Regions from separate parts of the Streptomyces sp. NPDC021225 genome, predicted to be linked through region 1. Evidence: riboswitches for the same ligand, from Rfam matches in the RefSeq annotation. Region 1 holds a riboswitch; the other holds the start of a gene.

Region 1 (7,878 bases):
GGTGGAGCGGTTGAGGGCGCAGGGGGTGCCGGGGGTGCTGGTGTGCAGCGGCAGCAGCGAGGTCACCGAGCTGGCCCAGCGGGCCGACCTGGTGGTCGACGGCCCCGCGGGTGTCGTCGCCCTGCTGACGGCGCTGGCCGCGGCGGTCGAGGACCGCTAGCTCGCGCCTTCCCGAACCGGGGCTCCGCCCCGGACCCCGGTCCTCAAACGCCGGACGGGCTGGCTGTGCTTTGCCCTCAAGCGCCGGGCGGGCTTAGTCCAGCCCGTCCGGCGCTTGAGGACACGCCCGAAGGGCGTCCGGGGGTCCGGGGGCTTGCCCCCGGTTGCGGGAAGGGGCGGGTAGGGGACAAGGCCCGCCGCAGGCGTCAGACATCCGTCAGCTCGCGCAGCTGCGCGAGGAACCACTGCGCGGGCGGCAGCGCAGTCGCCGCCGCGGCCAGCCGCTTCGTGCGCTCCGCCCGCTCGCCGTCCCCCATCGACAGCGCCTCGTGCAGCGCCCGCGCCGTCGCCTCGATGTCGTACGGGTTCACCACCAGCGCGTCGGCGCCCAGCTCCGCGTACGCCCCGGCCTCCCGCGAGAGCACCAGCGCGCACCCCTGCTCGGAGACCACCGGCACCTCCTTGGCGACCAGGTTCATCCCGTCCCGGATCGGGTTGACCAGGGCCACGTCCGCCAGCCGGTAGGCCGCGAGCGACCGCGCGAAGTCGTCCTTCACATGGAGGGCGACCGGCTGCCAGCCTTCCGTGCCGTAGTCGGCGTTGATCGCGTCGGCGACCCGCCGCACCTCGTCCGTGTAGTCGCGGTAGACGGCCAGGTCCTGGCGGGAGGGGTAGGCGAAGGCCACGTGCACCACGCGCTCCCGCCACTCGGGGCGGGTCTCCAGCAGCCGCCGGTAGGCCAGCAGCCCGCGGACGATGTTCTTGGACAGCTCGGTGCGGTCCACCCGGACGACGGTCTTGCGCCCGGGGCCGATCTGCGCGCGCAGGGCCGTCAGCCGCTCGTCGACGTCCGCGGCCCGGGACCGCTTCCGCAGGAAATCCGCGTCCGCGCCGAGGCCGTGCACGCCCAGCCGGGTCTCGCGCCCCTCGAGGCGCACGGACAGCCGCGGGCCGTCCCGCACCACCTCCGCGCCGAGCACGGCCGCGGCGCAGTCGGCGAAGGCCAGGGCCCAGCGCTCGGTGAGGAACGCGGCGCGGTCGCCGCCCAGGATGCCGCGCAGCACGTCCGCCGCCACGTCGTCCGGCAGCAGCCGGTAGTAGTCCGGGGGCGCCCAGGGGGTGTGCGAGAAATGGCCGATCCGCAGGTCCGGCCGGCGCTCGCGGAGCAGTCCTGGCACCAGCGCCAGGTGGTAGTCCTGGATCAGCACGGCGGCGCCGTCGGCGGCCTCCTGGGCGAGGGCGTCCGCGAAGGCCGCGTTGTACGTCCGGTAGGCGTCCCACTGGGCGCGGAACTCCGCGCCGAAGACCGGCTCCAGCGGCGTCTGGTAGAGCAGGTGGTGGACGAACCACAGCACCGAGTTCGCGATGCCGTTGTACGCGGCGTCGAAGATCTCCGGCGCGATGTCGAGCATCCGCACCAGCTGTCCGCCGGTGTCGCCCGGGTCCAGATGGCCGGGCCCGGCCCGCCGGGCCGCCTCGCGGTCGCCGTCGCCCAGCGCCGCGCAGACCCACACCGCGCCGGCGTCCGGCCCTATGGCGCTGAGGCCGGAGACCAGCCCGCCGCCGCCGCGCTTGGGGGCAAGCGACCCGTCCTCCCGCAGGGCGTACGAGACCGGGCCGCGGTTGGACGCGACGAGGACCTGTGCAGCAGTGTGCTCAGAGGCCATGTCGCGTACCTAGCCATCCCACGCGTCGCGCAAACGTGCGTGCGGTTTCTTCCCCCTCACGCCGCCCGCCGCTCCGCGTACTCCGGGATCTCGATCATCGGCGGCCGCTCCTCCGTGTCCACGGCGCTCGTCCGCGCCACAAAACCGCCCTCGTCCCGGTCGAACTGGGTCAGCCGCGGCCGCACCAGATGCCCGCGCGCCAGCCGCAGCTGGGCCGTGCGGTAGATCGTGGCCGCCATCCGGCCGAGCGCCTGCGGGTCCTGGTGGCGGTGTTTGCGCACGCCGAGGTCGACCTGGGCGAGCGCGCCGAGTCCGACCGTGTGCAGCGAGTCGATGAGAATGGCCAGCTCCACCCCGTATCCGACGGGGAAGGGCAGCCGCTCCAGCAGCGAGCGGCGCGCCGCGTACTCGCCGCCGAGCGGCTGTACGAAACCGGCCAGCTGCGGCCAGTGCAGATTGAGCAGCGGCCGGGCGACCAGCTCGGTGACCCGCCCGCCCTGGCCGGAGGCGTTGCCGAGCGGCCGGTCGTACATCCCCTTGACCAGGTGTACGTCCGGGTCGGTCAGCAGCGGGCCGACGATCCCGGAGACGAAGCGCGCGTCGAATTCCCGCAGGTCGGCGTCTATGAAGCAGATGATGTCGCCGCTGGTCGCCAGCAGCGAGCGCCACAGCACCTCGCCCTTGCCGGGCAGCGTGGGCAGCTCGGGCAGCACGGCGTCGCGGTGCACCACCCTCGCACCGGCCGCCGCGGCGACCTCGGCGGTGCGGTCGGTGGACCCGGAGTCCATCACCACCAGCTCGTCGACCAGCGGGGCGGCCTCGCCCATCAGCTCGCGGCGGATGGCCGCGGCGATCTCGCCGACCGTCGCCTCCTCGTTGAGGGCGGGCAGGACGACGCTCACGGTCCTGCCCGTGGCGCGCTTGGCGGCCAGCAGGCGGTCGAGCGGACGGTCGCCGGCGGACCAGGACCGCTCCTTCAGCCAGCGTTCCACCTCTTCCAGCACGGCCATGCCTCCCTGTTGTGCCTGGCGCGCGTCAGCTGTGACCCATCTCGCGCCTCGGACGACTATCTCAACCATCCAGGCCTTCGGTTACAGTCTTGAACAACGCACGTGACCGTCGTATGTCGGGGGTCCGCGTGCGACAAAAACGCCGCGCTGTGCCCGGCGTCATACCGCTCATCCAGAGGGGCAGAGGGAACGGCCCGTTGAAGCCCCGGCAACCCTCCAGCCGGTCCTGCGTTCTACGCGAAGCGGGGCCCCGGCTCGGGAAGGTGCCAATTCCGGCTCGCGGCGAGATGCGCCGTGAGGAAGATGAGGAGAAAGGGCCTCGCCTCCCATGGCTGTGCAAGCTGTCGAAAGCTCCACCACCTCTTCCGTCTCGCTCGGTCCCGCCGTCGCACTGTCCTGTCGCGAGTGCGGTGAGCGTTTCCCCCTCGGCCCCATTTTCGCCTGTGTGGAGTGTTTCGGGCCGCTCGAGGTCGCGTACGACCTGCCGACCGGCGACCCGGAGGGGCTGCGCCGGCGGATCGAGGCGGGCCCGAACAACATCTGGCGCTACGCCCCGCTGCTGCCCGTCCCGGCGGACGTGGCCGACAAGCCCAACATCAACCCCGGGTTCACCAAGCTGGTGAAGGCCGACAACCTCGCCCGCGAGCTGGGCGTGACCGGCGAGCTGCACATCAAGGACGACTCCGGGAACCCGACGCACTCCTTCAAGGACCGCGTCGTCGCCCAGGCCGTCGAGGCCGCCCGCGCCTTCGGCTTCACCACCCTCTCCTGCTCCTCCACCGGCAACCTCGCGGGCGCGGTCGGCGCCGCGGCCGCCCGCGCGGGCCTGCGCTCCTGCACCTTCATCCCGCACGACCTGGAGCAGGGCAAGGTCGTCATGGCCGCGATCTACGGCGGTGACCTGGTCGCCATCGAGGGCACCTACGACGACGTCAACCGCTTCTGCAGCGAGCTGATCGGCGACCCGGCGGGCGAGGGCTGGGGCTTTGTCAACGTCAACCTCCGCCCGTACTACGCGGAGGGGTCCAAGACCCTCGCGTACGAGATCTGCGAACAGCTCGGCTGGCGGCTGCCGGACCAGCTCGTCATCCCGATCGCCTCGGGCTCGCAGCTGACGAAGATCGACAAGGGGCTGAAGGAGCTCATCGAGCTCGGCCTGGTCGAGGACAAGCCGTACAAGATCTTCGGCGCCCAGGCCGAGGGCTGCTCCCCGGTCTCCACCGCCTTCAAGGCGGGCCAGGACGTGGTGCGGCCGCAGAAGCCGAACACCATCGCCAAGTCGCTGGCCATCGGCAACCCGGCGGACGGGCCGTATGTACTGGACATCGCGCGCCGCACGGGCGGGGCGGTGGAGGACGTGAACGACGAGCAGATCGTGGACGCGATCAAGCTGCTGGCCCGTACGGAGGGGATCTTCGCGGAGACCGCCGGCGGGGTGACCCTGGGCGTGACGAGGAAGCTGCTCGAGAACGGGGTGCTGGACCCCACCCTCACCACCGTCGTGCTCAACACCGGCGACGGCCTCAAGACGCTCGACGCGGTCGCCCCGACGAGTGGACCCACGGCGGTGATCCGCCCCAGCCTCGACGCGTTCCGCGAAGCTGGTCTGGCCTGAATCGGGCCCGCTCAAACCAGCTGGCTTGAATTCGCCCCTCGAATTCGCCCTCGCCCCCCGCAGCAGTTCCCTTGGAAGGTGAAACCCTCATGAGCGTCAATGTCCGGATCCCCACCATCCTGCGCACCTACACCGGCGGGCAGGCCGAGGTCAGTGCCGAGGGCGCGACCCTCTCCGAGGTCCTCGCGGACCTGGACCGGAATCACCAGGGCATTGCGGCCCGCGTCCTGGACGACACCGGCAAGCTGCGCCGTTTCGTCAATGTCTACGTCAATGACGACGACGTTCGCTTCTCCGAGGGCCTGGAGACCGCGACTCCGGACGGCGCCGGTGTCTCGATCATTCCGGCGGTCGCGGGCGGCTGCTGAGCCGGTCGCTCCCCCGCCACAGGCCGGTTGTGGCCCCGCCGCGGGCCGATGTGAGCCGGCCGTACCCCCGAGGTAAACGGAATCGCCCGGTCCTGATAGAAACGGACCGGGCGATTCCGTGTGTTGAATCGCGCTACAGTTGAGCCGTTCCCCTTCTGTTGGCCTCATGGGCGGCCGCATATGAGAACTCGTCAACTTGTGCGTAAAGTGTGCGCGTGAATTGTCGGGTTGATTCCCTTATGCCTGGCCCGACTTGCCCGGAATTCACGGGAATTCTCCACTTATTACCGATCGACCGTCGCCAGAATTCTCGTCCGATTGACCTGTTGCACAGGGCAGTGGGACAGATACATTCAGCGGCGGTCGACGCGTTCCGGCGCACACCCCCCACGACCGGGGGGTGAGGTCTGACCCGGGTCCGCGGAGTGCGGTCCTGCGCAGGGGCCAGCAATAGGGGAGTTAGGAATGGCTCAGGGCACCGTCAAGTGGTTCAACGCGGAGAAGGGGTACGGCTTCATCGCGGTCGACGGTGGTGCGGACGTGTTCGTCCACTACAGCGCGATCCAGATGGACGGTTACCGCACCCTCGAAGAAGGCCAGCGGGTCGAGTTCGAGATCTCGCAGGGCCAGAAGGGGCCGCAGGCGGACATGGTCCGCGTGGCTGTTGGCTGAAGCGCCGACGCGAGGCACTGACTGGACCGTTCAAAGGGCTCGTACCCCCTAGGGGCACGGGCCCTTTGACATGCGTGTTCACATGGGTGTTGACCTGTGCGCCGATGGCCGCTCACGACCGCCTTGTCCCAAGCTGTCACCCCACTCACGCTTGCACTCTCAGGGGTCGAGTGCTAATCATTGGCGTTAGCACTCTGAAGGTGAGAGTGACAGAAGGATCGGGTCGGTGAGGTCCGTCAGGCCACGCGGGGCAAGGAACCGCGGGGCAGACAGGCCGTCCGTCGCGGGCGCCAGGCGCGGTCCGGAGCAATCCACCCCGTCTTGGGAGGACCACTTCACATGGCCAAGATCATCGCGTTCAACGAGGAGGCGCGGCGCGGCCTCGAGCGCGGGATGAACCAGCTCGCCGACGCCGTCAAGGTCACCCTCGGCCCCAAGGGTCGCAACGTCGTCCTCGAGAAGAAGTGGGGCGCCCCCACGATCACCAACGATGGTGTTTCCATCGCCAAGGAGATCGAACTCGAGGACCCGTACGAGAAGATCGGCGCCGAGCTGGTCAAGGAGGTCGCGAAGAAGACGGACGACGTCGCCGGTGACGGCACGACGACCGCGACCGTCCTCGCCCAGGCGCTGGTCAAGGAGGGCCTGCGGAACGTCGCCGCGGGCGCCAACCCGATGGCCCTCAAGCGCGGCATCGAGAAGGCCGTCGAGGCCGTCTCCGCCCAGCTGCTCGAGCAGGCCAAGGACGTGGAGACCAAGGAGCAGATCGCCTCCACCGCCTCCATCTCCGCCGCCGACACCCAGATCGGCGAGCTCATCGCCGAGGCGATGGACAAGGTCGGCAAGGAAGGCGTCATCACCGTCGAGGAGTCGCAGACCTTCGGGCTCGAGCTTGAGCTCACCGAGGGCATGCGCTTCGACAAGGGCTACATCTCCCCGTACTTCGCCACCGACATGGAGCGTATGGAGGCGTCGCTCGACGACCCGTACATCCTGATCGTCAACTCGAAGATCACCAGCGTGAAGGACCTCCTCCCGTTGCTGGAGAAGGTCATGCAGTCGGGCAAGCCGCTGCTGATCATCGCCGAGGACATCGAGGGCGAGGCCCTGGCGACCCTGGTCGTCAACAAGATCCGTGGCACCTTCAAGTCCGTTGCCGTCAAGGCCCCGGGCTTCGGTGACCGCCGCAAGGCCATGCTCGGCGACATCGCCATCCTCACCGGTGGCACCGTCATCTCCGAGGAGGTCGGCCTCAAGCTGGAGAACGCGGGCATCGACCTGCTGGGCCGCGCCCGCAAGGTGACCGTCACCAAGGACGAGACCACCATCGTGGACGGCGCCGGCGACACCGACCAGGTGCAGGGCCGCGTCAACCAGATCCGCGCCGAGATCGAGTCCTCGGACTCGGACTACGACCGCGAGAAGCTCCAGGAGCGCCTGGCGAAGCTGGCCGGCGGCGTGGCCGTCATCAAGGCCGGTGCCGCCACCGAGGTCGAGCTCAAGGAGCGCAAGCACCGCATCGAGGACGCGGTGCGCAACGCCAAGGCCGCCGTCGAGGAGGGCATCGTCGCCGGTGGTGGCGTGGCCCTGCTCCAGACCGTCTCGGTCTTCGAGAAGCTGGAGCTCGAGGGCGACGAGGCCACCGGTGCCCAGGCCGTGCGCCTGGCGCTCGAGGCCCCGCTGAAGCAGATCGCGGTCAACGCCGGCCTCGAGGGCGGCGTCGTGGTGGAGAAGGTGCGCAACCTCACCCCGGGCCACGGCCTCAACGCCGCGACCGGCGAGTACGTCGACCTGATCGCCGAGGGCATCATCGACCCGGCCAAGGTCACGCGCTCCGCGCTGCAGAACGCCGCGTCGATCGCCGCGCTGTTCCTGACCACCGAGGCCGTCATCGCCGACAAGCCGGAGAAGGCCGCCGCGGCGGGCGCTCCGGGCGGCATGCCGGGCGGTGACATGGACTTCTGATCGACGCCTTCCGTCGATCGACCGTCCGAAACGTCGGGGCGGCACCCTCTTCCGGGTGCCGCCCCGACGGCGTTTCAGGACCCGCGCCCTCAGCCGCGCGCGGCCTCCAGCGCGGCCCGCAGATGGCCGTCCGACTCGGTCAGCAGCCGGGTGGCGGTGGGGGCGTCCACCTCGCCGAGGATGGCCAGGATGGCGTGCTTCGTCTCGCCGGCGCTGGCGGCCAGCGCGGCTTCGATCCGCGGGGCGGGGGCCCCGGTGGCGAGGGAGACGATACGGCGCGAGCGCGCCCGCAGCTTGTCGTTCGAGGCGCGCACATCGACCATCAGATTTCCGTAGGTCTTGCCCAGCCGGATCATGGTGATGGTCGAGACCATGTTGAGCACCAGCTTCTGGGCCGTGCCCGCCTTCAGCCGGGTGGAGCC
Region 2 (7,878 bases), on a different contig from region 1:
GCGAACTTCGCCCGGCGGGTCGGGGTGAAGCGGGCGTACTGCCGCAGCTGGGCCGGGAGCTCGGTGACCGTCAGACCGCCGAACGCGTCCGCGACCAGGGCCACGACCCGGCGCCTGACCCCCTCCGGCAGGGGGCGGTCGAGCGCCTCGGCGACGCCCTCGGCGTCACCGGCCGAACCGGGGTCGCCTGTCCGCTCCACCACCTGTCACCGCTCCGTTCTCAGGCGCCCGCGCTTCTCAGGCGCCCGCGCTCGCGCCCGGACGATCGACCAGCTCGATCTGATCGACCGCGTTGCACCAGCGGCAGCGCACCGACTCAATGGTCTCATTGACCACCTCGCGCTCCTCGACCTTGGGCTCCCCGCCCAGGTCGAGATGGACGTACTCGACGACCTTGGTCGAACGCGTCACATCGAACCGCGTCAGATTGCCGCACAGGGTGCAGCGCCAGCGGGTCTCGGCTGTCGGCAGGGGCACGGCCATGGGGTCCTCGTCCGTCCTCGTCTTGATTCCACTCTCGCACTTCGGCGTGGAGTAACCCTACGGCCTGAGCCCTGCCCCGCGCCGAGGCCAGGTGCGCTCCCGGTCCGGCCCGGACGGCGGCGAGGCACTCTGGGCAGGTTGCGCCCGATACGCGATGATCTGCCCATGATCGAGACGTCGGAGGGGTCCGGCGGCGGGGCAGGCCGCCCCCTGATGACGTACGCCCTCATCGCCGCCTGCTGCCTGATCTTCGCCGTGGGCCCGGCCTCCGGACTCAACCCCGGCTATGGCACCGGGAGCGAGCTGCTGCGGGCCCAGACCGGCCATTTCGAGCGCTGGGGGGTGGTGCCCAGCGCCCTGTGGAGCGGCGCGCCCGCCGAGCCACTGACCCCGCTGACGGCGCTGTTCGTCCACGGCAACTGGCTGCATCTGCTGGGCAACATGCTGTTTCTGTACGTCTTCGGGGCGATGGCCGAGGAACGCATGGGACGGATCCAGTTCGTGCTCTTCTACCTCGCCACCGGCTATCTGGCGCTGCTCGGCTACGCCGCGGCGCACGCGGGCTCCACCCAGACCCTGGTCGGCGCCTCCGGGGCGATCTCCGGAGTCCTCGGCGCCTTTCTGTGGCTCTTCCCCCGGGCCCGGGTGACCAGCCTCTTCCCGTTTCTGTTCTTCCTGCCGCTGCGCTTCCCCGCCTGGGTAGTGCTGATCTTCTGGGTCGCGCTCCAGTGGCTGGCCGCCCGCGGGGCCGACGACCGCCCCGGGGTCGCCTACCTCGCCCACCTCGTGGGGTTCAGCCTCGGGTTCCTCTACGCGTGGGTCCGCTTCGGACGGGCGACCAAGACCGCCCGGCAATAGGACCCGCAGCGTCGCGCGCCGATGGGCGGCTCCCCCATGGCTTCGCACGGCCCCTGTCGGAGAAGCAAGCGAAGAAGCAGCGGGGCCGTGGCAGGGCGTTGGAGCGCTCACGCAGGGCAACGAACGCCGCGCAGTACGGGCTGTCGAAGAAGCAGGCGGCCCGCGCCGCCCGCCGAGCCGAGAACGGGCTGAAGCCCAAGATGGTGACCGTGCCCGGTGGTGACCGCACCGCCCGCGCCGATGGGCTTCCCCAGCAGGCGTTCCGGCGTGACCGGCTGTCCGCCCACTACCGGGAGCAGCGCGCCCGCCAGGCCGAGTATGCCGCCTCGCTGGCCGAGCACCGGCGCGATCGCGCCCGCACCGTGGCGCGGGAGATCATCGCCGCCCATGGCCCTGTGCTCGTGGTCGAGGACTGCGACATCCACATGTGGTACCGGCTGTGGGGCAAGCGCCTGTCGCAGACCACGCCGGGCATGCTGATCTCCGCCCTCGCGGTGGAGTGCGACGCGGCCGGGGGCAGGCTCGTCCGGGCCTCCACCTGGTCAACAGCCCTGTCCCAGCATTGCCTGTGCGGCGAGCGCGTCAACAAGACCCTCCGCGACCGCGCACACAAGTGCGGCGCGTGCGGCCTGGTCGGCAAGCGTGACCTCGTATCCGCCGCCTGGCCCCGTTCGTCCGCTTCGCAGATGTGGACGACCCCAAGACCGCGTACCTGGACACCGCCGCGTCCCGGCACGCACAGATCACATGTTCACAAGCGCTGGAAGAAGCGCTGCGGGAGTCAACCACACCGAGCCCGAAACCGCCCCGGCGGTCGGGTCGCGTGGCAGTCCCACGGCAACACCGTGAAACCTCTGCTCCCCGAACCGCCGGACGGCGGAACCGAGCGACCCCGGATGAGTCACGCCCGCGTGACCACGCCGGAAAGCCTGGTCCCCGCCCCGGCCGCAGTCCACAGCTCACCCTTTGGTGAGTTACGGATCAAGTCTTAGAGTGAGCGGGGCAGTCACCAGCGAGGGAGAAAGCCAGCCGTGATCACTTCGATCGTGCTCATCAAGACCGACGTGGACCAGATCCCCGAGATCGCCGAGAGGATCGCCGCGATCGACGGCGTGAGCGAGGTCTACTCGGTCACCGGGGCGCACAACCTGATCGCGATGGTGCGGGTGGCCCGGCACGACGACCTCGCGGACGTCATCCCGGGCCGGATCAGCAAGGTGCCCGGCGTGGCCTCCACCGAGACCCACATCGCCTTCCGCACCTACTCCCAGCACGACCTCGAGGCGGCCTTCGCGATCGGCCTCGACGGCTGAGTTCGCGCCCCTTCGCGGTTCAGCCGCGGTCCGGGACGCAGCGCCCGTCCTCGGTGCGGTAGCTCCACTTCGCGCCGTCCCGGACCAGCTCCTTCACCGCGCCCACGAACCGCTCGACGTGCTCGTCGGGGGTGCCCGCGCCGAAGCTGACCCGGATCGCGTTCAGCGACCGCTCCCCCGGCGCGGTCTCCGGGGCCCCGCACTCGCCCGCCTCCCCGGGCTCGCCGCCCAGCAGGGTGCGCACCAGCGGATGCGCGCAGAACAGGCCGTCGCGCACGCCGATGCCGTACTCCGCGGAGAGGGCGGCCGCGAAGTGCGAGCTGTTCCAGCCCTCCACCACGAAGGAGATGACCCCCACCCGGGGGGCGTCGTCGCCGAACAGCGACAGCACCCTCACCTCGTCCACCTCGGCCAGCCCCTCACGGACCTTGGCGATCAGCCGCCGCTCCCGGGCCACCAGGGACTCGAACCCGGCCTCGGTCAGCGCCTTGCAGGCCGACGCGATCGCGTACGCCCCGATGACGTTCGGCGAGCCGGCCTCGTGCCGGGCCTCGGTGGTGTGCCACTCCACCTCCACCTCGCCGACTCCCTCTCGGACGCTGAGGGCCACCTTGCGGCTGGCCCCGCCGCCCGCGAGATACGGCCGGGCCGCGCGCAGCCAGTCCGCGCGCCCCGCCAGCACGCCCGCCCCGAACGGCGCGTACAGCTTGTGCCCGGAGAACGCGACCCAGTCGACGTCCAGGGCGGCGATGTCCACGGGGTGGTGCGGGGCCAGCTGGGCCGCGTCCAGCACGATACGGGCGCCATGCGCATGGGCCACCTCCGCCAGCTCCCGCACCGGCCACAGCTCACCAGTCACATTCGACGCACCGGTCACACACACCAGCGCCGCGCCCGCGCCCGCGCCCGTGTCAGCCTCCTGGTCGTCCGCTCGCCACGCGGCCAGCGCCCGCTCCAGCGTCTCCACGGCCTGCCGCGGGGAGCGCGGCGCGCTCAGATAGCCGACCTCGATGCCCTCCCGCTGCTGCCACGGCAGCAGCGAGGCGTGGTGCTCGGTCTCGAACACGAACACCCGGGTGCCCTGCGGCAGCGCGGCGGCGAGCAGGTTGAGCGAGTCGGTGGTGGCGCGGGTGAAGACCACCTGGTCGTCGGGGCGGCAGCCGAGGAAGGCGGCCACCTCCTTGCGGCTGTTCTCGAACAGATCGGTGGACAGCTGCGAGAGATAGCCGGCGCCGCGGTGCACGCTGCCGTAGTACGGGGCGTAGGCCGCGATGTCGTCCCAGACCCGCTGGAGGGCGGGGGCGCTGGCGGCGTAGTCGAGTGCGGCGTAGTCGACCTCGCCGCCCGTGACGAGCGGGACCAGGACGTCCCGGCCGAGGACGGGCAGCGGGGTGTGGGTGGCGGTGGCGGCAGCAGCAGCGGTCGCGGACATGGCGAAGTCTCCCGGGAGGGCGAAGAGTTGAATGCGTCACGCGTGCGTGCGGCAGCCCGCCGTCGGGCACGCGGAAAGAAGCTCAACGCGCGGGCGAAGTCGGCACCGCGCCGGTTGAGGGGAAGAAGGGGCCGTCGGCCCTAGCGCATTCGCTGCATCACGGAAGAACTCCCTCGACGACCAGGACCCCTGGTTTTCGCGAGGGGTCCGCGCTTGCCGCAGACCTCGCTGCCTGCGGCCTGGTCATCACCCGGGGCACCCCGCCACGGACGGAGGGTTGCCGGACAGCGGGCCGGGGCCGAAGTCGCTGTCGCTCGTGACCTGCGCAGGAGTATGCCACGCCCGCCCGAAGCCCGAACCCCCTGTCCGCGATACGGACAACTCCGCCTGCGGCGTGCCTTGTCCCCGCCCCGCCCCTTCCCGAACCGGGGCTCCGCCCCGGACCCCGGTCCTCAATCGCCGGACGGGCTGTCAGCCCGTCCGGCGATTGAGGACACGCCCGAAGGGCGTCCGGGGGTCCGGAGGCTTGCCCCCTCACGCGGCGGAGCCGCATCTCGATGCTGCGGGAAGGGGCGGGTAGGGGAAGCGCCCGTCGCAGGCGCGGGGCCGGGGGGCGGCCCCGCCGGACCCGGGCGGAGGCTGCACCCAGACCGCCCGCCGCAGGGCGCTACGCGTTCGTGGCCAGAACCCACCGCTCCAGCGCCGCCCGCGCCGCGCCCGAGTCGATGGACTCCGCCGCCTTCTCCATGCCCGCCGCGATCCGCTCGGGCAGCGGCTTGCCGCCCGTCCCGCCCTCCAGCGCGACCAGCCCCGCGGCCGAGTTGAGCAGCACCGCGTCCCGTACGGGGCCGCGCTCCCCCGCCAGCAGCCGCCGCGCGACATCCGCGTTGTACGACGCGTCGGCGCCGCGCAGGGACTCCACCGGGGCCAGTTCGATGCCGACGTCGCGCGGGTCGAAGGTCTCCTGACGGACGGTGCCGCCCTCGACCACCCACACCTGGGAGGTGGAGGTGATGGTCAGTTCGTCCAGGCCGTCGTCGCCGCGGACGACCAGCGCGGAGGAGCCGCGCTCGGCGAGCACCCCGGCCAGGATGGGCGCCATGCGGATGTCGGCGACCCCGGTGGCCTGGGCGCGCACCCGGGCGGGGTTGGTCAGCGGGCCGAGGAAGTTGAAGATGGTGGCGATGCCGAGGTCGCTGCGCGCGGTCCCGACATGGCGCAGCGCGGGGTGGAAGTGCGCCGCGAAGCAGAAGGTGATGCCGGCCTCCTCGGCGACCTCGGCCACGCGCGCCGGGGACAGGTCCAGATTGACGCCGAGCTTGCCGAGGACGTCGGAGGAGCCGCTGGCGGAGGACCAGGCGCGGCTGCCGTGCTTGACCACCTTGGCCCCGGTGCCCGCCACCACGAGCGCCGACATCGTGGAGATGTTGACGGTCTTGGCGCGGTCGCCGCCCGTGCCCACGATGTCGACGGTCGGCCCGGGCACCTCGATCACGTTCGCGTGCTCGTACATGATCCGGACCAGCCCGGACACCTCCGCCACCGTCGCGCCCTTGGCGCGCAGCGCGACCGCGAAGCCGGCGATCTGCGCGTCGCTGGCCTCGCCGCGCATGATCCGGTCCATGACCCAGGCGGTGTCGTCGGCGGTGAGGTCCTGGCCGAGCAGCAGCGAGTCGAGTACGTCCGGCCAGGTGCGGGCCGTCGCGCGGTTGTCGCCTCCGGCTGGGGTCACAACGTCCATGGTCCGCTCCTGGAACTCGGCTGGTCAGGGCTGGGGCCTCATAGCTCGGCTGTGCGACGGCCCCCGGCAAGCCTATCGGCCCCATCGGCGCGGACCGGAGCGGTACGAAAACGGCCCGGGGCCCCGGGCCGGACCGTGTGGTCCGGGCCGGGGCCCTGGGGTGTGTGGCGTACAGCTGAGGTGTTCGCTGAAGGGGATCAGTGGTGGCCGTGGCCGCTGGTGATCTCCTTGTACTCCTCGGCGGTCGGCTTGGGGATGACGTTGTCCCCGCCGTAGTAGCCCTTGGACAGCTTGGCCCGGAGCTTCTCCGACCGCTTTATCTTCCGGCGCACACCGTTCTCGTCGACCTCGGGGCCGACCTCGAGCGCCTTGGGCTGCTCATGCTGGGTGAGCATGTGCAGGTCCTCCTGCGAGAGCGGCGCGTGCACCTCGATGAACTCGCCGTGCGGCAGCCGCTTGATGATGCCGGTCTCGCGCCCGTGCAGCACCTTGTCCTTGTCGCGCCGCTGGAGACCCAGGCAGATCCGCTTGGTGATGATGAAGGCCAGCACCGGGCCGACGAAGAAGCCGATCCGGACGAACCACGTGATGGCGTTGATCGACAGATGGAAGTGGGTGGCCCACAGGTCGTTACCACCACCGATCAGCATCACGAAGTACGCGGTCAGCCAGGCGACGCCGAAGGCGGTACGGGTCGGGGCGTTGCGCGGGCGGTCCAGGATGTGGTGCTCGCGCTTGTCGCCGGTGATCCAGGACTCGATGAAGGGGTAGACCCCGATCGCGAACAGGACCAGCGGGAACAGCACGATCGGGATGAACACGCCCAGGACCAGCGTGTGGCCCCACAGGGTGATCTCCCAGCCGGGCATCACACGGACCAGACCCTCGGCGAAGCCCATGTACCAGTCGGGCTGGGCGCCGGTGGACACATGGTCCGGGCGGTACGGGCCGATGGCCCAGATCGGGTTGATGGTGGCGACCGCGGAGAGGATCGCGATCACACCGAAGACCAGGAAGAAGAACCCGCCCGCCTTGGCCATGTAGACCGGCAGCAGAGGCATGCCGACGACGTTCTTCTCGGTCTTGCCGGGCCCGGGGTACTGCGTGTGCTTGTGGTAGAAGACCAGGATCAGGTGCGCCACCAGCAGGCCGAGCATGATGCCCGGCAGCAGCAGGACGTGGACCGGGTAGAGCCTGGGGATCAGGTCCATCCCGGGGAACTCGCCGCCGAACACGAACATCGAGATGTAGGTGCCGACGACCGGGATCGACAGGAACACGCCCTCGATGAACCGCAGACCGGTGCCGGAGAGCAGGTCGTCGGGGAGCGAGTAGCCGGTGAAGCCGGTCAGCATGCCGAGGAAGAACAGCAGGAAGCCGAACAGCCAGTTGATCTCACGCGGCTTGCGGAACGCGCCGGTGAAGAAGACGCGCATCATGTGCACGAACATCGCGGCGAGGAAGATCAGCGCGGCCCAGTGGTGGATCTGCCGGATGAGCAGACCGCCGCGCACCTCGAAGCTGATGTCGAGCGTCGAGGCGAACGCCTCGGACATCCGCACGCCCTGCATCGGGACGTACGGACCGTGGTAGACGACCTCTTCCATGCTGGGGTGGAAGAACAGCGTCAGATACACACCCGTGAGGATGATGATGATGAAGCTGTAGAGCGCGACCTCACCCAGCATGAAGGACCAGTGGTCCGGGAAGATCTTGCGCATGTTGGCCTTGGCCAGGCTGTAGATGCCCAGCCGGCCGTCCGCCCAGTCGGCGACGCGCTCGCCCGCGGGGGCCTTGCGGCCCCGCGCCTGCGTCTCAGTTGCAGTACTCATCCGCGCTCCCAGTAAGCAGGACCGACGGGCTCCGCGAAGTCGCCCTTGGCTTCGAGGTAACCGTCCTTGTTGACGCCGATCCGCAGCTGCGGCAGGGCGTGCCCGGCCGGGCCGAAGATCACGCGGCCGCCGTCGGAGAGGTCGAACGTCGACTGGTGACAGGGGCACAGGACGTGGTGCGTCTGCTGCTCGTACAGGTTGATCGGGCAGCCGACGTGG

The links. Region 1 has a riboswitch for S-adenosylmethionine ahead of thrC (threonine synthase). Riboswitches for the same ligand answer to the same signal wherever they lie in the genome.
Region 2: it holds a riboswitch for S-adenosylmethionine, as region 1 does, so the genes downstream of both, ACH4S9_RS06065 (aminotransferase class V-fold PLP-dependent enzyme) here and thrC (threonine synthase) in region 1, are expected to answer to the same signal.

What each region holds. Positions count from the first base shown of each region.
Region 1 is NZ_JBIRPV010000007.1:482,558-490,435, reverse strand. It holds gene otsB (trehalose-phosphatase) at 1-160, shown strand, start outside; gene ACH4S9_RS31005 (trehalose-6-phosphate synthase) at 366-1,826, opposite strand; gene ACH4S9_RS31000 (glucosyl-3-phosphoglycerate synthase) at 1,883-2,830, opposite strand; SAM riboswitch class I at 3,002-3,146, shown strand; gene thrC (threonine synthase) at 3,165-4,451, shown strand; gene ACH4S9_RS30990 (MoaD/ThiS family protein) at 4,541-4,819, shown strand; gene ACH4S9_RS30985 (cold-shock protein) at 5,285-5,491, shown strand; gene groL (chaperonin GroEL) at 5,831-7,456, shown strand; gene murQ (N-acetylmuramic acid 6-phosphate etherase) at 7,546-7,878, opposite strand, start outside.
Region 2 is NZ_JBIRPV010000001.1:1,315,515-1,323,392, reverse strand. It holds gene ACH4S9_RS06090 (NYN domain-containing protein) at 1-203, opposite strand, end outside; gene ACH4S9_RS06085 (hypothetical protein) at 238-483, opposite strand; gene ACH4S9_RS06080 (rhomboid family intramembrane serine protease) at 649-1,341, shown strand; gene ACH4S9_RS06075 (hypothetical protein) at 1,440-2,333, shown strand; gene ACH4S9_RS06070 (Lrp/AsnC ligand binding domain-containing protein) at 2,373-2,654, shown strand; gene ACH4S9_RS06065 (aminotransferase class V-fold PLP-dependent enzyme) at 2,674-4,086, opposite strand; SAM riboswitch class IV at 4,291-4,408, opposite strand; gene trpD (anthranilate phosphoribosyltransferase) at 4,754-5,827, opposite strand; gene ACH4S9_RS06055 (cytochrome bc complex cytochrome b subunit) at 6,025-7,659, opposite strand; gene ACH4S9_RS06050 (Rieske 2Fe-2S domain-containing protein) at 7,656-7,878, opposite strand, start outside.